Regions from separate parts of the Janthinobacterium sp. 75 genome, predicted to be linked through region 1. Evidence: predicted binding sites of a transcription regulator. Region 1 holds the regulator's gene; each other region holds the start of a gene.
The links. Region 1 encodes FNR, which switches genes on or off when oxygen is low (the NO sensors DNR and NnrR bind a similar motif). Its sites were predicted from a motif close to TTGATNNNNATCAA; they were not measured.

Region 1 (7,484 bases):
CTTTCAAGAAAACGGCCAAGCACCTGGCATGGGGCGCCATCGCCCTGTGGACGGGCTTTACCTTTGTCGGCTATTTCACGCCGATCAAGGAACTGGCGCGCGAGGTGACCACCCTCAATTTCGGTCCCTGGGAATGGTTCTGGGTCTTGTTCTACAGCCTGGCAACCTACGGCAACGCGGGCTGGCTGCGCGAGCAGGTGTGCAAATACATGTGCCCCTACGCGCGCTTCCAGAGCGCCATGTTCGACCAGGACACCCTGATCATCACTTACGATGCCAAGCGCGGCGAACCACGTGGCGCCATCAGCAAGAAGGCCGGCAACAACGACAAGCTGGGCGACTGCATCGACTGCACCCTGTGCGTGCAGGTATGCCCGACCGGCATCGATATCCGCAACGGCCTGCAGTATGAATGCATCGGCTGCGCCGCCTGCGTCGACGCCTGCAACAGCGTGATGGACAAGGTCGACCGGCCGCGGGGACTGGTACGCTACAGTACCGACCATGCGATGGAAAACAACTTCAGTTCGAAGCAGATCCGCCAGCGCGCCATGCGCCCGCGCGTGCTGATCTACACTTCCATCCTGGCCCTGATCATCATCGCCGTGTGTACTTCGCTGGCCCTGCGCACGCCCCTGAAAATGGACGTGATACGCGACCGCGGTTCGATGGGACGCGAAGTGGAAGACGGCATGATCGAAAACGTTTACCGCTTGCAGATCATGAACACCTCGGAGCAAACCCAGCATTTTAAAATCAGCGCTTCCGGCTTGCAGGGCCTGACCTTGCTGACGCGCGAAGAAGTGACCTTGCAGCCGACGGAAACGCTGGGCTGGCCGATCCGCCTGCGCGTGCCGCACGGCGTGGGCGAGAAGGGTTCGAACAAGATTGCGATCGAATTGCACTCGCTGGACGACCCATCGTTGCATGTGCGTGAAAGCGCGGTATTCATCGTACCGCGCTAATGTAGGAAGGCCAGTCCCCGGATGGGGATTGGCCGATTAAACAGGAGAAATATCATGTCCGACAGTCTCAAGCTGCAAGCCCCCGTTGCCCCGTGGTACAAGCATCGCTGGCCATGGCTGCTGATGATCGGTCCCGGCCTGTCCGTGGTCGTCGGCAGCTTCATGGGCTATATCGCGTTTACGCAGCCTGATGCGCTGGTGGTGGGCGATTACTACAAGCAGGGAAAGGCGATCAACCAGGACTTGCGGCGCGATACTGTCGCCAGCGACCTGGCGATGGATACCAGCCTGTCGTATGACGTGGCGTCAGCGCGCCTCAGTGGTTCCGTGCACAGCTTCGGCAAGGCTTACCAGGGTCCGCTGCAGCTGCATCTGGCGCATGCGACCTTGCCGGAAAAAGATATCAAGCTGCTGGTGCAGCCCGATGCGGCCGGCAACTTCTCGGTAGCGCTGCCGATGCTCGAGCGCAGCCGCTGGCAAGTGCTGGTGGAAAACGACAAACGCGAGTGGCGCCTGTCCGGCATCTGGACCTGGCCGCTGCAGCGCAGCATCGCGCTGCACGCGGATGAAGAGCTGTAAGACTTACTTGCAGACGTCCGTACCGGCCGTAATGGCCTTCAACTTGGCCGGCTGCAAGATCTCGATCTCGCGGTTGGAGACGCGCAGCCAGCCTTCCTTCTTGAATTTCGACAATAAGCGGCTGACGCTTTCGATGGTCAGGCCCAGGTAGTTGCCGATTTCCTCGCGCGACATGCGCAGCTGGAAATTGCTGCCCGAATAGCCGCGCGCCTCATAGCGCGAGGCCAGGTTGACGATGAAGGCGGCAAAGCGCTGCGTCGCCTGCATATTGCCCAGCAACAGCATGACGCTTTGCTCGCGCGTGATTTCCTGGCTCATCATCCGGTGGAAATGGCGCAGCAGGGTAGGCATACTGCCCAGCAATTGTTCCAGGCTGGAAAACGGGATTTCACACACTTCGCTATCCTCCAGCGCCACCGCATTACAGTGGTGGCGGTCGGCGCTGATGGCGTCCATGCCCAGCAGTTCTCCTGCCATCTGGAAGCCCGTCACCTGCTCTTCGCCACCCGGATTGATCTGGTACGTCTTGAAGTGGCCCAGGCGGATCGCGTACAGGTTCTGGAACGAGTCGCCGATGCGGAACAGCGAGGCGCCGCGCACGATCTTGCGGCGGCGGCCGATGATCTGGTCCAGCCTGTCCATGTCGCCCACATCGAGGCCCATCGGCAGGCACAATTGATGCATGCTGCAGGTCGAGCATCGCGCACGCAACGCTTCCACGGTCACTGTGGGCAAGGTGGGAGTGAGAAGCGCTTCAGTCATGTCGATACCTTTTAGAAAATGCAATACCGAGTTTACTGCATACACGGTTGCCGTGTGCCAATTTCACCCCAATTGCGCTGAATAAACGACGTTCTGACTTTAATTATATGGCAACATCGTCAAAAGCCCTTGCAGCGAGGGCAATTTGCGCGGCACCGCTTGCCAAGTTGATGTATTGATAGGAAAATTCCTGACAGCATTATCTGCCGCCTGTGCCGCCCGGTACTGAAAAGGAAATCATGAAGCCTCTCGGCATCAAAGCAAAAGTCGCCTTGGCCACCAGCCTGACCTCGATCGCCATGATTGCACTGGTCACCATGATCCAGTTGCAGCACATGCGCGCTGACTTCACGCGAGTACTGCTGAGCCAGCAATCTGCCCTGATCACCCGCACCGCCGCCGAGCTCGACGACAAGCTGGGCATGCTGCTGCAAATCGTCACCCTGACGGCCAGGCAGCAGCCGCCGGAATTGATCGCCCAACCCGCCAAGCTGCGCGAATACTATGCGCGCCGCTCGATGCTGGTGCTGTTCGACGACGTGCTGGTGCTCGATGCGCAAGGCGCCATCGTGGCCGACATGCCGCTGGTCACGGGCCGCGCGGGCATCAACGTTGCCGAGCGCGAGTATTTCCAGACCGTCCTGCGCACGCGCCAGCCCATGATCACCGAGCCGATGCTGGGCAAATCGAGCGGCATGCCCATCGTGCAGATGGTGGCGCCCGTGCTCACCGCCGATGGCAAGGTAGCCGGTGTGGTGATCGGCGTGCTGCGCCTGTACAAGGACAACCTGCTGGGGCGCCTGCGCTCGGAAAAGATCGGCAAGAGCGGCTATTACTTCATTCTCACGCGCGGCGCCGTGCCGCGCTACGTGCTGCACCCCGATACCAGCCGTTTGCTGCAGCCGCGCCAGCCGAACGCCAACCTGACGACCACCCAGATGCTGAAGGACGATGGCGAAGGCAGCATGGTCAGCACCAACAGCCGCGGCATCACGGCCGTCAACAGCTTCAAGCGCCTGAAATCGGTGAACTGGCTGCTGGCCGCCTCGCTACCCATCGAGGATGCCTTCGAACCGTTTGATGGCGTGCTGTACCGGCTGGTGCTGTGGAGCATCCTCGCTTCGCTGCTGGCCGCTTTTGTTCTGGGCTGGGTTACCGTGCGCCTGCTGTCGCCGCTGGTGCGCCTGCGCGACACCCTGCTGGCCCTGCGCACCAGCGGCAGCCGCTTCACGCCCGTGCCAGTGCAGCAGCGCGACGAGATCGGCGAACTGACGGAGGCGTTCAACGGCCTGATGTGCGAACGCGACCGCCTGCAGCAGGAACTCGAATCGCGCGCGGCGGAACTGGAACTGGAGCGCGACCGGGCCGAGGCGGCCAACCGGGCGAAGAGCGACTTCGTGGCCAACATGAGCCATGAAATCCGCACGCCCCTCAATGCCGTGCTGGGCATGGTCTATTTGCTGGGCAATACCAGGCTCGACACGGAACAGCGCAAGTATCTGACCATGGTGCGCGTGGCGGGCCAGTCGCTGCTGGGCATCCTCAACGACGTGCTCGATTATTCGAAGATCGAAGCGCGCCGCATGGAATTGTCGCCCGTCGAGTTCGACCTTGACGAAGTCATGAATACCCTGGCCACGACGATGACGATGAATGCGGGCGAGAAGGAGCTGGAACTGGCCATCGCCGTCGAGCCCGACGTGCCACGGCGCCTCGTGGGCGACGCCCAGCGCCTGCAGCAAATCCTCGTCAACCTGGCCGGCAATGCCATCAAGTTCACCGAGAGCGGCGAAGTGGTGGTGGCCGTCAGCCTGGCCGAGAGAGAAAACGGGCGCGCCTGGCTGCGCTTCGAAGTGCGCGACACGGGTATCGGCATGACGGAACTGCAGCAACAGCAACTGTTTTCCGCCTTTTCACAGGGCGACCAGAGCATCACGCGGCGCTTCGGCGGCACGGGCCTGGGCCTGGCCATCAGCAAGCAACTGATCCACATGATGGGCGGCGATATCGCCGTGGCCAGCAGCGAAGGCAAGGGCAGCCGCTTCTGGTTCAGCGTGCCCTTCGAGATGCTGGAGCAGCCGGCCGAGACGCGGCGCACGCCGGCCCTGGGCCAGCTGCGCCTGCTGGTGGCCGACGATAACCGCACTACACGCGAACTGATCGTCAAGCTGATCGAGGCCTGGGGCTGGCTGGCCGACGAAGTGGACTCCGGTTTTGCCGCCATCGAACTGTATCGCGAACGCCTGGCGCAGCAGCAACCGTATGACGTGGTGCTGGCCGACTGGCACATGCCCGTGATGGATGGCCTGGCCACGGCCAAGGCCATCCGCCAGGCGGCCAGTGGCCAGCGCCAGCCCATCGTGGTGATGGTCAACGCCTTCGCCCGCAACCACCTGGAAGAGATTTCCAGCGCAGCCGAGGCCGATGTCGTACTGATGAAGCCGATCACGGGATCGAGCCTGTTCGATGCCCTGCACCAGGCGCTGATCGCCAAGAACGACGGCGGCGAGCAGCGCATGCTGCACCAGCCGCTGGGCACGGAGCTGGCCGGCGTACATTTCCTGCTGGTGGAAGACAATCATTTGAACCAGGCCGTGGCGCGCGGCATCCTCGAACACATGGGCGCCACCCTGGACGTGGTGGGCGACGGCTTGCAAGCGGTGGAGCGGCTGCGCACGGAGGCGCTGCGCTACGACATCGTGCTGATGGATATGCAAATGCCCGTCATGGACGGCTTCAGCGCCACCCACATCATCCGCACGGAACTGCGCTTGAACTTGCCCGTGATCGCCATGACGGCCGGCGTGCTGGCGTCCGAGCGCGAGCGCTGCATGACGGCCGGCATCAGCGATTTCATCGCCAAGCCCGTGGTGGTGGAAGAGATGATGGAAGTCATCCTGCGCCACCTGCCCAAACGCCCGCAAGTGCAGACGACCGAGGCGGCCCCCGTTGCCGATGAGGAAGTGTTTTCCATGGCGCCGCTGATGCGCGTGATGGGACGCGATGCGAAAGGGCGCGGCGTGCTGCGGCGCATGGTGGAAGATGCGCTGAACAAGGGCATGACGCCCGTGCGCGACGCTGAAACAGCGTTGCAAACGGGCCGCCACAGCGACGTGGCGCGCATCTTGCACGGCGTGCGCGGTTCCGTGGGCACCCTGGGCACGAAACGCCTGATCCGCGCCGCGTTTGCCACCGAGGAAGCCATCGACGCCGGTCGACTCGACGAGGTGCCGGCGCTGCTGGCGCACACGGCACAGGAACTGGAGCAGGCGCTGGCGGCGGCGTCCGATTGGTTGTCGAGGTTGAAGGATTAAAAGAGTAGGTCGGATTAGCGCTTGCGCGTAATCCGACATGATACGCCAACAATATTGTCGGATTACGCGGCGTGCCGCCGCTAATCCGACCTACGCAATTTACGCCGGCACGCCCAGAATCACGCTGGACGCCTTGAAAATGGCCGTCACATTGCTGCCAAGCTCGATACCCAGCTCGCTGCTGCTCTGGTTCGTGATGATGGCGGCGATCGTGCCGCCGCGCGGCAAATCCAGCACCACTTCCGTGTTGACGGCGCCCGTCTGCACGCGCGTCACCAGCCCGGCCAGCTGATTGCGCGCGGAAAAGCGCGCCCCTGCGCTGTCAGTCACGAGGATGATGGACGACGCCTTGATCAGCGCGAACGCTTCCGCGCCCGGCACCAGGCCCAGACTCTCGCTGCTGCCCTGCGTGACGATGGCGACGATGTGCTGGCCACCGGGCAATTCCAGGGTGACTTCATCGTTGACGGCGCCCTGTTTCAGTTCGGCTACCTTGCCCAGGAATTGATTGCGTGCCGTGGTTTTCATGGCCATTCTCCGTATGAGTAAAAGATCGTCGGCGATGCCTTCCGCCTGACTGCCCAGCTGGCACAGGTAGCGGGCATGCTCGCGCTCGATGATGCGGAAATTGTCGACCAGTTGGCGTCCCCGCTGCGTCAGCCGCGTACCACCGCCGCCCTTGCCGCCCGTCAAGCGCTCGACCAGCGGCTCGCCGGCCAGGTTGTTCATGGCGTCGATGGCGTCCCAGGCGGCCTTGTAGCTCATCTTCACAAGCTTCGCCGCCTGCGTGATGGAGCCGCACTCGGCAATGGCGCCCAACAATTCCACGCGGCCGGCGCCGCCCAGATGCTCTCCACCCACCGTCATCCATACCGAGCCTTGCAGGCCGATTTCCGCTGTCGCTGATTTATCCAATGCGTTCACCCAAAGCCATGTGTTCTTCCCCGTTATCGATCTGTCCGTCGCGCAAGTACAGCACATGCTCGCCCAGGATGCGCGCATCTTCCGGATCGTGGGTGATCAGGATCATGGGCACGTCCAGGCGTTGCTGCCACTGGCTCAGTTCCAGACGCATTTTGACACGCAGGGCCGGATCGAGGGCGGCAAAAGGCTCGTCGAGCAGCAGCGCGGCCGGATCGGCCACGAGCGCCCTCGCCAGCGCCACCCTCTGGCGCTGGCCACCGGACAACTCGTCGGGAAACTGGTGCGCCAGTTCCTGCAAATGAAATGCGGCTAGCCAATGCTCGACCTTGGCCAGCTTTTCGCGCGCGCGCGGGTTGAACCAGCCCCGCGCCAGGCCAAAGCCCACGTTCTGGCGCACCGTCAGGTGCGGGAACAGCGCGTAATCCTGAAACAGATACGCCACGTTGCGTTGCTGCGGCGGCAAATTGATGCCAGCGGCCGAATCGAACAGGGTGCGCCCGTTCAGGCGGATATGGCCGGCGTCAGGCGTGAAGAGTCCGGCAATGGCTTTCAGGGTCATGCTCTTGCCGGCGCCAGACGGGCCATACATGGCGATGCGCTGACACTCGGACGTGCATTTCACCTGCAAGTCGAAGCGGCGTTTGCCGGAGCGCAAGGTGGCGCGAAGGTCGAGGTCGAGTTGCATAGGCGTCGTCATTGGCGTCATTTGTGCGCGATGCGCCCGGGCGCCAGGCGGCCAGCCGACAGCAGCACCACGATACAGACAAAGGAAGTGATCAGCACCAGGGTGTTGGCCACGTCGTCCTGGCCCGCCTGCACGGCTTCATACACGGCCACCGACAGGGTTTGCGTCTTGCCGGGAATGCTGCCGGCCACCATCAGGGTGGCGCCAAACTCGCCCAGCGCGCGCACAAAACCCAGCAGCACGCCAGCGAGGATG
Region 2 (7,484 bases), 4.2 Mb from region 1:
GGAGGGTTTTCCTATTTCTTCACACAGACGATTTTTGGCGAGATTATGGTGCCATGAAGGCTGCGGGCGTTCACTTTTGTGAGGAACCGAGGCAGGAAGAGTACGGAACGGTCGTGGTATTTGAAGATCTCTACGGAAATCGCTGGGACCTGTATCAAAACAAATGATGACTGTTCAGCGGCTAAGCAGTGCATCGCTTGTGCTGATGCGCTCGCGTCTTGGACGCTGGAAGAAGCTTTCCGCGACAGCATTATCATGGCAGTTGCCACGCCGGTCCATGCTGGGCTATAGCCAATGCACCGTCAGGAAATCGCGCCAGTCCTTGCCGGTGAATTGCGAGCACTGATCCGAATGCGCCATGACAGGATTGGCCGGTTTGCGTCGCCAAACCGCCGTCAGCAGCGCATTCATCGTCTGCGGTCAACGCGATGAATGCCGCATCGCTCGTCCAGGTCACCGGATGGCAAGCCCTGACTCTCGCGCCCGCACAGCCCTCGCGCTCCGTACCGTGCTTTCTGTTGTGGGTTCTGAAAAATTCCACCAGGTGTACCTTGTTCGTCCAGAAGTACTGTGTAAAAATACAGTGTCAACATTCAAAAAGGACACTTCATGATCAAAGGCAGTTGCTGCTGTGGTTCGGTAAAGTTTGAATTGGCATCCCCTCCAAGCATGATGGGCATGTGTCACTGTTCTCGTTGTCGGAAGGCCGGAGCGAGTGCCTTGGCCTTCGTTGATAAAGATTCATTTACCTTGCTGGAGGGGCGAGAATTTATTCAACGATATGAGCCAGAGCCTCCCTTTAAATACGCCAGAACTTTTTGCAAAAACTGCGGGACTTCTTTGGGGGAAATTGGCTCAGAGAATGATTCATTTCCGGTGTCAGTTAACTGCCTGGATGATGACCCTGAGGTAAGAATACAATTTCATGTTTATGTTGGTTCCAAGCCGGCATGGTATGAAATTTGTGATCATGCAAAACAGTTCCAAGAAAGTCCAACATAGAAAAGAGCCAGTCTGTTGACTGGCTTTTTTATCGCACTCTTGATATTTTGAAGAATTTCGATGTTCGTTCTCTGCCTTCGCGCCCTGCCGTGAGATTCGAACGGCTGGGCCTCCCGGTCCAGACCGCCCTTAATCCACCAACGGGAGCATCGCATCCACCTCGAATCTCAAATCATCGACTCTTTGAAATCACACCACTCATGTATTGATTTAAATCGCGAAAATCCTGGACCTTCCATGCGTACGGCGATATTTTTACGCCATTTTCTCGCAAAGTTTTTGGAATCAAGTCGCCATTTGGGCGAAGTATGACTGATGAAACAATGACGCCCGGATAGTCTTTTAGTCGTTTTTTGAAAGCCGATGTTGTAAGATCAGGTGTTGGAGGAGTGCTTTTATTCGCCAATGGTCCGGTTCCTTTGATATCTATTCCGTGGCACATGGCGCATCTCTGTACATAGAGATTTTTCCCGTTAACATTATCCGCGAAGGATGGTGGCGTTTGAATGAGCGATAGCATTCCCAGGGAGGAAATGAAGAATATGTTGATTTTCATGGGGTATTGTCGCATCAATAAAATCTGAGTCGATTATTGTATATGCTGTTGTTCGCTTGCACTAGGCCGGTGATTTCAGGCGCGAAATTGTGGTGGCAGTGCCAAGGCAGTTCCGCGCACCGCAGGCGAGAGTTCGCGGTTCTGCTTATCTCATCGGCTGAGCCAGATTCTGCGACGTCCAGCACATCAGGTCGTGTACAAACAGCAGGCCTGATCCTCGCGACCATGGACAGTTAAATCGATCATGCCCCCGCCGTGATCATTTATGCGCCATCGGCCTCTTATCGATTGGTACGAACACTTGCCATTTCTTTTGCATGGTAGGCTTGACGGTCTTGTCGCAAATCACAGCGACATTCGGCCCAGACAGGCCATGGCTTTTCGGAACCCATGCCACCCGCAAAGATAGGGCACATTTGGCAACCAGAATCTTCCGGTTCGGCTCCATGGCCTGCCAGCGTGTTCCATTTTTCAGATTCTCTGCTGCAATGAACTTTACAGCTGCATCCCTTATCTCAAACAATCCATGTATGTCGCCTCTAGTCCGATCTTCGTCAAGCGTGCTAGCGAGTGCCGATGAAGTACCCGCAACAAAAAAAAAGGAGCCGGCAAGGGCGGCGTACAGGCGTTTATTCAATCGTAACGGTAGCAACATATTTACAATCCTTGCCAAGTTTTCTCTTTATCAGACAGGTTTCAGCGTGCCTGCTGCGTGACCTGAGCGCCCCGGTCTTGATGGGTGTTAATTGTGGGCATGCGTCTTGTCTATGGCACGGCTGGCACCGCACGACGCGCCAGCCCCTGCCCGCATGACGGAAGCGCTTATTGCGCCATGGCCTGGCATGTGCGCGTTGGCGTGTTCCACGCCATGACAAAGTCAGGCTTCTTCATTCCGTCTGAATACGAATTGTTGGCGGCTAATGCCTTGTGTGACAAAGTCCGCATCCGGCGGTATCGTTTCCCAGAAAAATACATGTTTGAAAATTGGGATTTTGTTGAATTTTCGCGAACGAAATATCCATCTGTTTTTCGTAAAATCGCTGTAGCGGTCCCCTTTGAACTGCTGGTGTACAGCCGTGAAAGGAAGCAGTCTCTCCGCAATGTCCGGGAAAGAATAATCTGGATGGTCGTCTTTGATTTTTTCAAAAATTCCAAACTGATCTCTGCAGATGACTTGAATGGCCGTTTCCGGGAATCGATAGCGCGGCGACCACAGGACATTCCAGCCTGATTCTATTACATTGATGAAATTTACCAGGCGAGGCGTCATGATATAGGCGTCAGACTCGATGTGGATGATTTTATCCACGCCTAATTCATTGGCCACCTTGACCGAGTGGAGAAAACTGCGCCACCAGCCAGGGTAGTCAGCCCCGCTTTGTCGTCCAAGATTGTTATCGAAGCGAATGATGAGATTTTTATCTGTATTTGAAGCCAGCGGAGCGCTATGGGAAATTGTATTGATGATTTCGGCGGGCGGAAGAAATGGCGAGCCATCGTCAATCATTATTTTTTTTATTGCATTGATTGGTATGTCTTCGTAATAATCGAGCCACCGTTGATACCGGCTTTCCCATGATGGGGCATCTTTTATAAAGCTGGTGCAGAATATAATGGCTTTCATTTGCTAAGCACATTCCTTGTGGCTAAAAAATACGGGTTATTCATGATCTAATCACTAAATTTTTGAACTATTTTAACAGATTGGGGGCGCTTGAATAAGCGTGGCGGCATGCCGGCGATGTGGTCGTTGGCAGCATCGAGCCTCTGGCGCCTCTCGTTCTCGACGCTGGCGCTCAAGCATCGGCGCCAGGGACCCGACTTTTCACTTATGTCGTATCGTCCACATGCCTGGACCATCGCTGCCTGGTTATACTATTTGCATAGAAGAGATTTCGCATGGGCGATATCCTTGCACCCGTGAACCGATGAAAAATATCACTGTCGAGTATCGTCATAACTTTCCTCTTGATCCGTTGGATGTTGTTCGTGTCTTCGATCATTCCGGCATCAAGCGGCCCACCAGCGAGCTCCCGAGAATCGCGCGCATGTTTGCCGCGCCTTGCCTCTTGCTGTCGGCATGGGTGGATGGCGAGCTCGTGGGGCTGGCCCGGTCGCTGACCGACTATGCGTATTGCTGTTATCTCTCGGACCTGGCGGTAGACAAGCAATACCAGGGCCTTGGTATCGGCAAAGAGCTGGTCAAGCGCACCCAGGCAGTCATCGGCGACGAAGTGTCCCTCATATTGCTCTCCGCTCCCGATGCCATGTCCTACTATCCGACGCTTGGTTTTGAAGCTGCCGGCAATGCATACGTCATTCGGCGCAAACATTGAGTGAGCGCTTCCAGGCACTTTTGCGCCCCTAAGAAACGCCTCTACACCTTCGCCGAAACGCTGGCACAAGACCCCGCTCGCCTCGCCAAGACGCTAGCCCAGACCCCACTTGGGCCTGTAAGGCAGCCACGGCCTGTTCCCCTCCGACCCGTGGCGGGAAAGCATCAAAGCGGGACACTGATGGCAGTGTCAATGTCGCGCGTATCGTGCTGGCAGGGTACTGCGCTTTGCCGCCACACCACCCATCTGCGCAGAATTGATTCCGGACAAGTTTCCCACCGAAATGCATTTGACCGCCGACTGCGCCTGGCCTAGAGTCAACAGTAAGACCTCAACCGACTCCGTCGCCCCTCCCATGGCCAAGCCTTTTCCCTTGAACCCCAAGAACCCCGAACGCATCTGCTGGGGCTGCGACAAGTATTGTCCGCCGGACGCCATGCGCTGCGGCAATGGTTCCGAGCGCACGCAGCATCCGATCGAGCTGTTTGGAGAAGGCTGGAATGACTGGGGGCTGGCGGCGGCCGACAGGGAAGAGGCTGAGAAAACACCTTGACGGTGACAGCCAGCTAACGAAGCAGCGACCCGCTACAATTGCTCATCGCGCCGAGTTGAGGAAGCACAATGCATGAAACCCTTTCCCGCTGGCTGGCAAGCAACGCCGGTGATGACACTTTGGCCGAGCACCCGGCCGTGCACACCATCGATGAAGCTCTGATTCACGTGCCGGCCATGCCGGGCCTGATGGTGAAAAACCTGTTCGTACGCGACGAGAAGGGCCGCCGGCATTTGCTCGTCATCGTTCCCTTCGACAAGCGCATCGACTTGGCTGCGCTGGGGCGCTTGCTGCCGGCCAGCAAGCTGAGCATGGCCTCGCCCCAGCGCCTGCAGCAGCACCTGGGCATCACGCCCGGATCCGTCAGCCTGTTTGCCCTGATACACGACAGCGCGCAGGCGGTGGAATTGGTGCTGGACCAGGCCGTGTGGGAAGCTGAATTTGTGCAAGCCCATCCGCTGCGCAACACGGCCACGGTGGCGCTGTCGCACGCCGCCCTGGTCAGTTTCCTCGCGCATACAGGCCATGTGCCCCGCATCGTGACGGTGCCGGCGGCTGATTAAACGGCAGCTATTTCAATGCCCGGCGGCGGGTGCGTTACCGCTGCGCCGTCCCGGTCGGAAGCCATGTTTGCAGGCCGACCAGGCGAGCACGAAAGCCAGCACGAGCAAGGAAAGCATGGTCCATGGGAAGGCGCCCGCGCCCCAGGTTTCCAGCAGGGTGCCACCCACCACGCCCGCAGCCGCAATCGCTCCATTCCACGCCACCACATTCATCGACAAGGCCACGTCGGCGCCGCTGCCGGCCGTGTCGGCCAGCGCCGTTTGCAACAGCGTTGCCGCGCCGCCAAAGCTCAGACCCCAGACGGCCATGCCTAGGTAGATGACGGCAGGCAGATGTGACGCGACGCCCAGCACGAGGGCTGTTCCGGCGAACATGGCCAGGCTGGACAGTACGGTGGCGCGCAAGTGGCGTTCAACCAGCTTGCCCGTGATCCAGATGCCAGCCATGGCGGCGGCGCCGAAGACGAGCAAGACCAAGTCGATGCGGCCCGTCAATCCGGCAGGCGCCACGAACGGGGCGATGTAGGTGTAGAGAATGTTGTGCGCCAGCATCCAGGCAATGACGACGGCCAGCACGGGACGCACGCCGGGCGTCGTGAAGACGCGGCGCAGGGGCATGCGCTCATGGACGGACTGGCCGGGGTAGTCCGGCACCTTCGCCAGCACCCAGGCGATGAGGATCAATGTCAGTGCGGAAATGATCCAGAATGCTGCGCGCCAGCCGACCAGCGAACCGAGCAAGGTGCCCAACGGCACGCCCAGGGACAGGGCGACGGGTGCGCCCACCATGGCCAGCGCCAGGGCGCGGCCTTGCTGCTGCGGCGCCACCATGCGCCGCGCATAGCCGGCCAGCAAGCTCCACGCCAGCCCGGCTGCCATGCCGGCAAAAAACCGGGCCGCCAGTGTCAGCCAGTAGTGGGATGACAGGGCCGTGACGGTATTGAACACGAGAAAGCCGATGACGGTGAGCAACAGCACCTTGCGGCGTCGCCAGCCGCGGGTGGCGATGGTAAGCGGAATGGCTGCCAGCAAGGAACCGAGGGCATAGGCCGTGACCATTTGCCCGGCCATCGCGGCGCTGATGCCGAGTCCCGCACTGATCTGCGGCAGCAAGCCGGCGGGCAAGGTTTCCGTGACGATGCAGATAAAACCCGTCATTGCGAGGGCCAGGAGGCCCGAGACGGGGAGGCGGTCGGCCAGCGCTGGGCTGGGTCCGGTGGTGAGCGTGACGTGATGCAAAGCTGAATATCCTTGGAAGTGTGACGAGTCGGCCAGGCGCAGGAATGCCCCTGAGCGTCGTTGTGGTATATATGTATCGATCGGTACAAATATAGGTGATGGGGCGCAGCGTTGTCAACGATTTTTGTATCGAGTAGTATGTAAGTAGCTTTTAAGTAGATGAGAAGGAGCGATGGATGGCGCAAATGGGACGGCCGCGCACGTTTGACCGGCAGGCAGCGGTCGAGCAGGCCATGTTTTTATTTTGGCAGCAAGGGTATGAATCGACGTCCTTGAGCCAGCTCAAGGCGAGCCTGGGTGGCGGCATTTCCGCGCCCAGCTTTTACGCGGCGTTCGGCTCGAAGGAAGCGTTGTTCCGCGAGGCGGCGCAGTGCTACCTGGATACCTTTGCGCGCGTGACGGAGTGTTTGTGGGACGAAGGCATGGCGCCGCGCGCGGCCATCGAGCTGGCCTTGCGCCAGTCGGCCAGCATGCAGTCCGAGCCGGGTCACCCTCCCGGCTGCATGGTGGCGCTCGGCTGCATGAGCGCGCCGACGGCCGAACATGCGGCCGTGGCCGAGCCGCTCACGGCATCGCGCGCGCGCACGCGCAGCGGCTTCGTGCATTGCGTCGAGCGTGGCATGGTCAGTGGCGAATTGCGGGCGGGTATAGACGCGTACGCGCTGGCGGCTGTCTTCGACAGTTTCTTGTCGGGCGTCTCCATCCAGGCCCGCGATGGCGTGGCCTACGCCGTGTTTGATGCAGCCATTACGCAGATCCTGCGCGTGTGGGATGCCAACCGCGTGTTGGGCTAGACGCTAGGCCGGAAAGCGAAACTCCAGTACGTCGTCGCCATACTTGTCCGTCTCGCCCGTAGCGGTCCAGCCCAGGTAGCGGTAAAAGCCGTAGGAGCGCGAGGCGGGGTCGCTGGAACAGCCGAGGAACAGCCGTTGATGGCCCTGCGCGCGCAGCTGCGCCATGATCCCCTCCAGCAAGGTCTTGCCGATGCCCAGTCCTTCGAATTCCGGCAGCAGGGCCAGGACGATGATTTCGCCCGTGTCGCGCTCGCCAAAGCAGTAGCCGACCAGCTGGCCGTCGTGGTGGCAGACCTGGCCGGGCAGGCTGCCCGAGCGCATCATCTCGGCCCAGGATTCGGCCGTGATGCCCACCTCGGCCAGGCGTTCACTGGAAATGGCGTTTTGCCGCGTCTTGCCGCGCAATGCGATGAAGGCGGCTGTATCGTCCGCATTGGCGGC
Region 3 (7,484 bases), 3.6 Mb from region 1:
CAATCTGCCCCAGCGCGGCGCACTGGGCGTCGATGCGCCCCGCCATGACCAGGTCCGTCTGGCCCGCCACCAGGTCGATGGTGCCGGAACGCAGTTTTTCGATGGCGCGCGAGCGCACGATGGCTGGGCGGCGGGCAGCGCGCGCGACCAGCCAGCTGATGCCCCCGCCGGCGGCCAGCAGCCACGCAGCCAGGCCCAGGCCCAGCTGCCACTGCATCGCGCCCAGCGCCACGCCGGCAAGCAAGGCCGCGCACAGTGCCGTGAAGGCTGGCACCAGCAGGCGCAGGTACAGCGCTTCGAGCGCATCGATATCGGCCGTCAGGCGGAACAGCAGTTTGGCCGGCTGGCGCAGCAAGCGGCTGGCCGCTTCCGGGCGCGACCAGCCACGGAACAGCTGCACGCGGATGCTGGCCAGCGCGGCGAATGTGGCGTCATGCGTGACGAGGCGCTCCGCATAGCGCGACCCCGTGCGGCCGATGGCCAGCAGGCGGATGCCGGCCGAAGGACCGAACACATCGAACAGCACGGCCGTCGAAGCGTGCAAGCCAGCGATAGAGGTGGCCGTAATGAACCAGCCGGACAGGCCCAGCAAGGCCATGCCGGCCACCGCCGTCAGGGCCGCCAGCATGGCGCCACCGATCAGTTTGCCCGGCTGGGCCAGCAGCAATTGCCGCAGGACAGGGTTCGCTACAAGTGAATTTTTCATGCGCGCGCTTCTTCCTTATGCTCCTGCACTTGCGCCTGCGCATCAACCTGCACCGTGCGCTGCAAACGGCCAGCCAGCACGGGGTCATGCGTGGCGACGATCATCGTCTTGCCCTTGGCCAATTCCAGCAAGGCATCGGTCACGCGTGCCGCCGTTTCGCTGTCCAGGTGGGCCGTCGGTTCATCGACCAGCAGCAAATCGGCGTGCGGATGCAGAGCCACGCGGGCCAGCGCAAGGCGCACGGCCTCGCCGCCGGACAAGCCCTGGCCGCCATCGCTGAGCATGACGGCCGGCTGCGCCTGCGCCACGGCGGCCAGATCGGCCAGGTGCAGCGCCTGCGTCACGTGCGCGGCATTTGCGCCGACGCGGCCCAGAGTCACGTTCTGGCTGACGGAAGCGGCAAACACGTGGGGACGCTGGCCCATCCAGGCCATGCGCTGGCGCAAGGTATTGACGGTGCTGTCATTCAGCCGGACGCCGCCGATGCGGATCTCGCCGCCGCTGACGGGCAGCAAGCCGGCCAGCAAAGACAGCAAGGTGGTCTTGCCGGCGCCGCTGGCGCCCACCAGCGCCACGTGCTCGCCGGCGCGCACAGTCAGCTTGAACTGCTCGAACACGGGCGCTTCGCCAGGGTGGGCAAAGCGCAGTTGATGGATCTCGACGGCGGGAGGTGGCGCCACCGCCATGGCGGCGGCAGAAACGGCAGCAACTGCCACCCCGGCGCCAGGCAAGGGCACGCCCTCCCCCGCCAAGTCGTGCAAGCCGGCCAAGCCCGCTTCGCCGGCCGCCTTGTCGTGCCAGACGGCGGCCAGTTCGCGCAGCGGCTCGAAGAATGCGGGCGCCAGCAGCAGGATGAACAAGCCCTGCCCCAGGCTCAGTTCCCGACCCCAGATACCGAAATTGATGCTGCCCAACAAGGAGAAACCGATGAACGCCGCCACCATGGCCACGCCCAGCGCGGAAAACAATTCCAGCACGGCGGACGACAGGAAGGCGATGCGCAGCACCACCATCGTGCGCCGGCGCACGGATTGCGACGAGACATCCAGCCTTGCGGCCGTGGCGTCGACGGCATCGAGCGCGCGCAAGGTGGCCAGACCGCGCAGGCGGTCCAGCAGAAAGGCGTTCATGCTGCCCATTTCCACCATCTGCGCGCGGCTGGCCGCTTGCGCGCCCATGCCCACCAGGGCCATGAAGACGGGAATCAGGGGCGCGGCGATGAGCAGGATCAAGGCGGCAATCCATGACAGCGGCGTCACCACGGAGAGGATCACGAGGGGCACAAGCATCACCTTCCAGCGCGCGGGCTTGTAGCGCACCAGATACGGCACGATGGCTTCGGCCTGCTCGGCGATGACGCTGGCCGCCTGGCCCGACTGCGCGCGCTGGCGGTCAAGCGGCGAACGGCGCGCCAGCGCCTGCGCCACTTGCCCGCGCAGGCTGGACAGGTGCTCGCGCGCCGCAGCATACATGCGCCGCGCGCCCCACGCTTCACAGCCGGCGCGCAGCACGCCCAGCAGCAGCACGCCAGCGGCCGGCAGTAGGGCCGCGCGCCAGGGCGCACCGTCGAGCATGGCTTGCACGGCCCAGGCCAGCAAGGCCGCTTGCGGCAGCCACAGCAAGGCGGCACCACCTTGCGCCAGGCTGGCAACACGGGGAAGAATAAAGCGGGGCAAGGATAGTGGCGTGGAAGGCATCTCTAAACTTTTTGAGTTTTCAGAATTTTCTGTAAATTCGTTTTTTTGTATAATACTGCGAAACATGACATAAATCAATTGACCCTGCGGGTGTGGCGTGAAAAAATTCAGATAATTATGAAAACTCAAAATATCCACATGACGCCGCTGATCCTGACCTTTGTCAGCCATTTCGGCGAGATGGGCAGCCGCTGGGGCTTTAACCGTACGGTGGGACAAGTGTACGCCTTGTTGTTTGTCTCGGAGCTTCCTTTGCACGCGGACGAAATCGCGGAACACCTGAGTTTTTCACGCTCGAACGTCAGCATCGGTTTGAAGGAATTGCAGGGCTGGGGCTTGATCCGCCAGTCGCGCATCCCCGGCGACCGGCGCGAATATTTTTCCTCGCTGGGCGATGTGTGGCAAATCTTCCGCGTGGTGGCCGCCGAACGCCGCCGCCGCGAAGTGGCGCCCACCCTGACAGTGCTGCGCGAATCGCTGCTGGCGCCGGCCACGGAACCCGTGGACCAGTATGCGCAAGAGCGCATGCGCGAAATGTATGAACTGGTCGACCTGGCCAACACCTGGTTCGACGACTTGCAGCGCCTGTCGCCCGAATCGATGGCGCAACTGATGAAAATGGGCGCCAAGGTGCAAAAGCTGCTCAATGCCAAGGACCGCCTGTTTGGCAAGAGTCCCGACGACAGCGAGAAATAAGCGCAGCGTTTACACGCCGCATACACGCGGCGCCCGACTCTTTACACCGTCTTTATGCCTCTCTCGCTATGCTGGCTGGCACCACCGCCACCCTTGCGAAGGAGCTTCCATGCATGAATCCCCATTCCAGCCACGCGCGCGCGACCTGATCCGCCAGCATTTGCCTGCGCGTGAAAGGCTGCGCCTGGCACGCCTGGCGAGCAAGAAAGTATTGTCCGTATTGTCTGCGCTGCTGTGCGCGGTGCCGCTGCTGTATTTGCTGAGCGTGGTGCTGTTTGCGCAGCCATAAGGCCGCGTGCGTATAGACAGGAAGAGAGAAGGATGCGGCCGCATGGCGCAAGCCGTGGCCAGTATGAAACTGGTCCGCCCAGAGGGAATCGAACCCCCATTCACGGTTTAGAAGACCGTTGTCCTATCCGTTGAACGATGGGCGGAGAGGTGCAGTATTTTAATCCATGCGCGCTAGCAATGAAATGCCTGCGCGGAATAGAAAACGGGCTGTCATTTCTGACAGCCCGCTTATGACTTTGGTCGGAGTACAAGGATTCGAACCTTGGACCCCCTGGTCCCAAACCAGGTGCGCTACCGGGCTGCGCCACACTCCGAAGACAAGATAATAACGCCCCCACCCAATTTCGTCAATTGCCATAGACGAATTAGATGGAAATAACTATCGGTTCCTGCCTATCACGCGGCGACTTTATCGGCAATGCGGCGCGCCATGCTCTCGGCCTGCACTTTATCTTTCGCCTCGACCATCACGCGGATCAGCGGTTCGGTGCCCGAAGCGCGGATCAGCACGCGGCCTGTGTCGCCCAGCTCAGCCTCGACCAATGCTTTCTCGGCCACCATGGCGGCATTTTGTTGCCAGTCGAAACCGGGCGCCACGCGCAGGTTGATCAGGGTTTGCGGAAACAGCACCAGTTCGGCCAGGCATTGCTGCAGGCTCTGGCCGCTGCGTTTGAGCGCGGACAAGACTTGCAGCGCGGAGACGATACCGTCTCCCGTCGTGTGGCGGTCCAGGCACAGCAAATGGCCGGAGCCCTCGCCGCCCAGTATCCAGCCCTTTTCCTTCATGACTTCCAGCACATAGCGGTCGCCCACCTTGGCGCGCGCAAAGCCGATGCCCTGCTGCTTGAACAGCACTTCCAGCGCCATGTTAGTCATCAACGTTCCTACAGCGCCGGCCACGGGGCCCGTCGCCAGGCGGTCCTTGACCATGATATACAACAACTCGTCACCGTTATACAGCCGCCCCGTGGCGTCGCACATGATCAGCCGGTCGGCGTCGCCATCGAGGGCGATGCCGAGATCGGCACCGTGCTCGACGACGGCTTCGGCCATGGCCTTGGTTGCCGTGGCGCCAAAGCCCGCATTGATGTTGAAGCCATCGGGCTTGTTGCCGATGGCGATGACTTCCGCGCCCAGCTCATGGAACACGTGCGGCGCGATATGGTAGGCGGCGCCATGCGCGCAATCGACGACGATCTTCAGGCCGCGCAAGTCCAGTTCGTTCGGGAAGGTGCTCTTGCAAAATTCGATGTAGCGGCCCTGGGCATCGTCCAGGCGCTTGGCGCGCCCCAGCTTGTCGGATGGCACGCAGGCCATGGGCTCGTCGAGCGCCGCTTCGATTTCCAGTTCCACGCTGTCGGGCAGCTTGGTGCCCTGGCCGGAAAAGAACTTGATACCGTTGTCGTGATACGGATTGTGCGACGCGGAAATGACCACCCCGGCAGACAGGCGCAGCGCCCGCGTCAGGTAGGCGATCGCCGGCGTCGGCATGGGGCCGGCCAGCATCACGTCCACGCCGGCCGCCGACAGGCCAGCTTCCAGCGCCGCTTCCAGCATGTAGCCGGAAATGCGCGTGTCCTTGCCGATCAGCACAGTCGGGCGCGCCTTGCCGCCCTGCGACTTGGCCAGCACCATGCCGGCCGCATAACCGAGGCGCATGACGAAATCGGGGGTGATCGGGGCCGTGCCCACCAGGCCGCGAATACCATCGGTGCCAAAATATTTACGCGTCATATATTTCTCTTTTTGTTGTTTATAATGAATCTTACAGCTTCAGTGCGCCATGCGCCAGACCTTCAGTGCATCGACGGTTTCAGCGACATCATGCACGCGGATAATTTCCGCACCTTGCGCTACCGCAGCAAGCGCACCGGCAACGCTGCCCGCCAGGCGCTGCTCGACGGGACGCCCCGTCACGGCGCCTATCATCGATTTGCGCGACAGGCCGGCCAGCACGGGCAGGTCCAGCTCGCTTCGCAACTGGCGCGTGGCGCGCAGCAAGGCATAGTTCTGCTCCACCGTCTTGCCGAAGCCAAAGCCGGGATCGACGCACAGGCGCTCGCGGTCTATGCCGGCGGCCGTCATCGTCGCTATGCGCTCGCGCAGGAAGTCGATGACTTCACGCACCACATCCTCATATTGGGGCTGGGCTTGCATGGTTACTGGCACGTTTTGCATGTGCATGATGCACAGCGCGCAATCGCTATCCTGCACGGCCGCTATGGCGCCCGGCGCGCGGAAACCGTTGATGTCGTTGATCATGTCGGCACCCGCCAGAATGGCTTCGCGCATCACTTCGGGTTTATATGTATCGACGGACAGGGGCTTGCCGCAGTCGCGCAAGGCGTACAGCACCGGCATGACGCGCTGCAGCTCGTCCTGCAGCGGCAGCGGCAGCGCGCCGGGACGGCTCGATTCGCCGCCAATATCGATGATGTCGACGCCGTCGACTATCATCTGCTCCGCGCGCGAGAGGGCAAATTCCAGGTGTTGGTACTGGCCGGCATCGGAAAAGGAATCGGGCGTGATATTCAGGATACCCATCACCAGCGCCTGCGTGCCCTGCAGGTTGAAACCGAAACGGCCGAATTGCAAATAGTGTCGCATGTGAATCTTTGTAGTCGTCGGGAAAAAACTGCTGCGGCAACGAAAAAGGGCAAGGATTGCTCCTTACCCTTTTATTTCACGCCACCGATCAAGCAGTGGTCGCTATCAGGCTGGCGCCGTCACGTTAGGCGAAATGCCGCCTGTGCCGCTATCACCGCCCGCATTGCGGCGTGGTGGAATGACTTTCGGTGGACGCGGCTCCAGGCCGGCCATGATGTCATTGATTTGCTCTGCATCAATGGTTTCCCATTCCAGCAAGGCTTTGGTCATCATTTCGACCTTGTCGCGGTTGCTTTCCAGCAAGGTACGCGCCAAAGCATATTGCTTGTCGAGAATGTTGCGGATTTCAGCATCGACCTTTTGCTGGGTCGCTTCCGAAATCGTTTTGGTGGCACCACCGAAGAAACCTTCGTTTTCGCTGTCTTCGTAGACCATCACGCCCATGCTGTCGGACATGCCGAAGCGGGTCACCATGGAACGGGCCAGCTTGGTGGCACGCGAGAAGTCGTTCGACGCGCCGGTGGACATTTGTCCCACGAAAATCTCTTCGGCGATGCGGCCACCGAACAGGATGGAAATTTCTTCCAGCATCTTGTCCTTGTAGGCGGACAAGTTGTCGTGTTCCGGCAATTGCCAGGTCAGGCCCAGGGCCCAGCCGCGCGGCATGATCGTCACTTTATGCACGGGATCAGCCTTCGGCAGCAGCTTGGCCACCACCGCATGACCGGACTCATGGTAAGCCGTATTGCGACGCTCTTCCTCGCGGATGATCATCGACTTACGCTCAGGACCCATGTAAATCTTGTCTTTTGCATCTTCGAAGTCAGCCATTTCCACCAGGCGCTTGCTGCGACGGGCGGCAAACAGGGCTGCCTCGTTGACCAGATTGGCCAGGTCGGCGCCCGAGAAACCGGGGGTGCCGCGGGCCAGAATATCGGCTTTCACGTCAGTACTGATAGGCACTTTACGCATGTGCACGTTCAAGATCTGCTCGCGACCGCGGATATCGGGCAAGCCGACCGAGACCTGGCGGTCGAAACGACCCGGACGCAGCAAAGCTTTGTCGAGCACGTCGGCGCGGTTGGTGGCGGCCACGACGATCACGCCGGAGTTCGCTTCAAAACCGTCCATCTCGACCAGCAACTGGTTCAAGGTCTGTTCGCGCTCGTCATTGCCGCCGCCCATGCCGGCACCGCGGTGACGACCGACAGCGTCGATCTCATCGATGAAGATGATGCATGGCGAATGCTTTTTCGCGTTCTCGAACATGTCGCGGACACGGCTAGCACCCACGCCGACGAACATTTCCACGAAGTCAGAACCGGAAATCGAGAAGAACGGTACCTTGGCTTCGCCGGCGATGGCGCGCGCCAGCAGGGTTTTACCCGTGCCCGGAGGACCGACCATCAGCACGCCGCGGGGAATGCGGCCGCCCAGTTTCTGGAATTTGCTCGGATCCTTGAGGAAGTCGACCACTTCATTGACTT

Region 2: a site for FNR is predicted at 4,151-4,164, ahead of C8C89_RS23490 (DUF3079 domain-containing protein). Genes of this name have one in related genera too.
Region 3: a site for FNR is predicted at 2,468-2,481, ahead of cydD (thiol reductant ABC exporter subunit CydD). Genes of this name have one in related genera too.

What each region holds. Positions count from the first base shown of each region.
Region 1 is NZ_SORD01000001.1:973,765-981,248, reverse strand. Features, by position in the region: gene ccoG (cytochrome c oxidase accessory protein CcoG) at 1-965, shown strand, start outside; gene C8C89_RS04600 (FixH family protein) at 1,020-1,544, shown strand; gene fnr (fumarate/nitrate reduction transcriptional regulator Fnr) at 1,548-2,306, opposite strand; gene C8C89_RS04590 (response regulator) at 2,546-5,620, shown strand; gene C8C89_RS04585 (TOBE domain-containing protein) at 5,720-6,487, opposite strand; gene C8C89_RS04580 (ATP-binding cassette domain-containing protein) at 6,528-7,229, opposite strand; gene modB (molybdate ABC transporter permease subunit) at 7,247-7,484, opposite strand, start outside.
Region 2 is NZ_SORD01000001.1:5,156,861-5,164,344, reverse strand. Features, by position in the region: gene C8C89_RS23525 (VOC family protein) at 1-167, shown strand, start outside; partial or broken gene C8C89_RS23520 (IS3 family transposase) at 205-411, opposite strand; gene C8C89_RS23515 (GFA family protein) at 610-1,002, shown strand; gene C8C89_RS23510 (cytochrome c) at 1,175-1,558, opposite strand; gene C8C89_RS23505 (hypothetical protein) at 1,818-2,213, opposite strand; gene C8C89_RS23500 (hypothetical protein) at 2,436-3,182, opposite strand; gene C8C89_RS23495 (GNAT family N-acetyltransferase) at 3,487-3,894, shown strand; gene C8C89_RS23490 (DUF3079 domain-containing protein) at 4,250-4,447, shown strand; gene C8C89_RS23485 (prolyl-tRNA synthetase associated domain-containing protein) at 4,516-5,010, shown strand; gene C8C89_RS23480 (MFS transporter) at 5,023-6,168, opposite strand; gene C8C89_RS23475 (TetR/AcrR family transcriptional regulator) at 6,483-7,043, shown strand; gene C8C89_RS23470 (GNAT family N-acetyltransferase) at 7,047-7,484, opposite strand, start outside.
Region 3 is NZ_SORD01000001.1:4,601,717-4,609,200, forward strand. Features, by position in the region: gene C8C89_RS20900 (ATP-binding cassette domain-containing protein) at 1-706, opposite strand, end outside; gene cydD (thiol reductant ABC exporter subunit CydD) at 703-2,403, opposite strand; gene C8C89_RS20910 (GbsR/MarR family transcriptional regulator) at 2,521-3,099, shown strand; gene C8C89_RS20915 (hypothetical protein) at 3,209-3,388, shown strand; tRNA gene C8C89_RS20920 (tRNA-Arg) at 3,459-3,533, opposite strand; tRNA gene C8C89_RS20925 (tRNA-Pro) at 3,628-3,704, opposite strand; gene glmM (phosphoglucosamine mutase) at 3,787-5,124, opposite strand; gene folP (dihydropteroate synthase) at 5,164-5,997, opposite strand; gene ftsH (ATP-dependent zinc metalloprotease FtsH) at 6,103-7,484, opposite strand, start outside.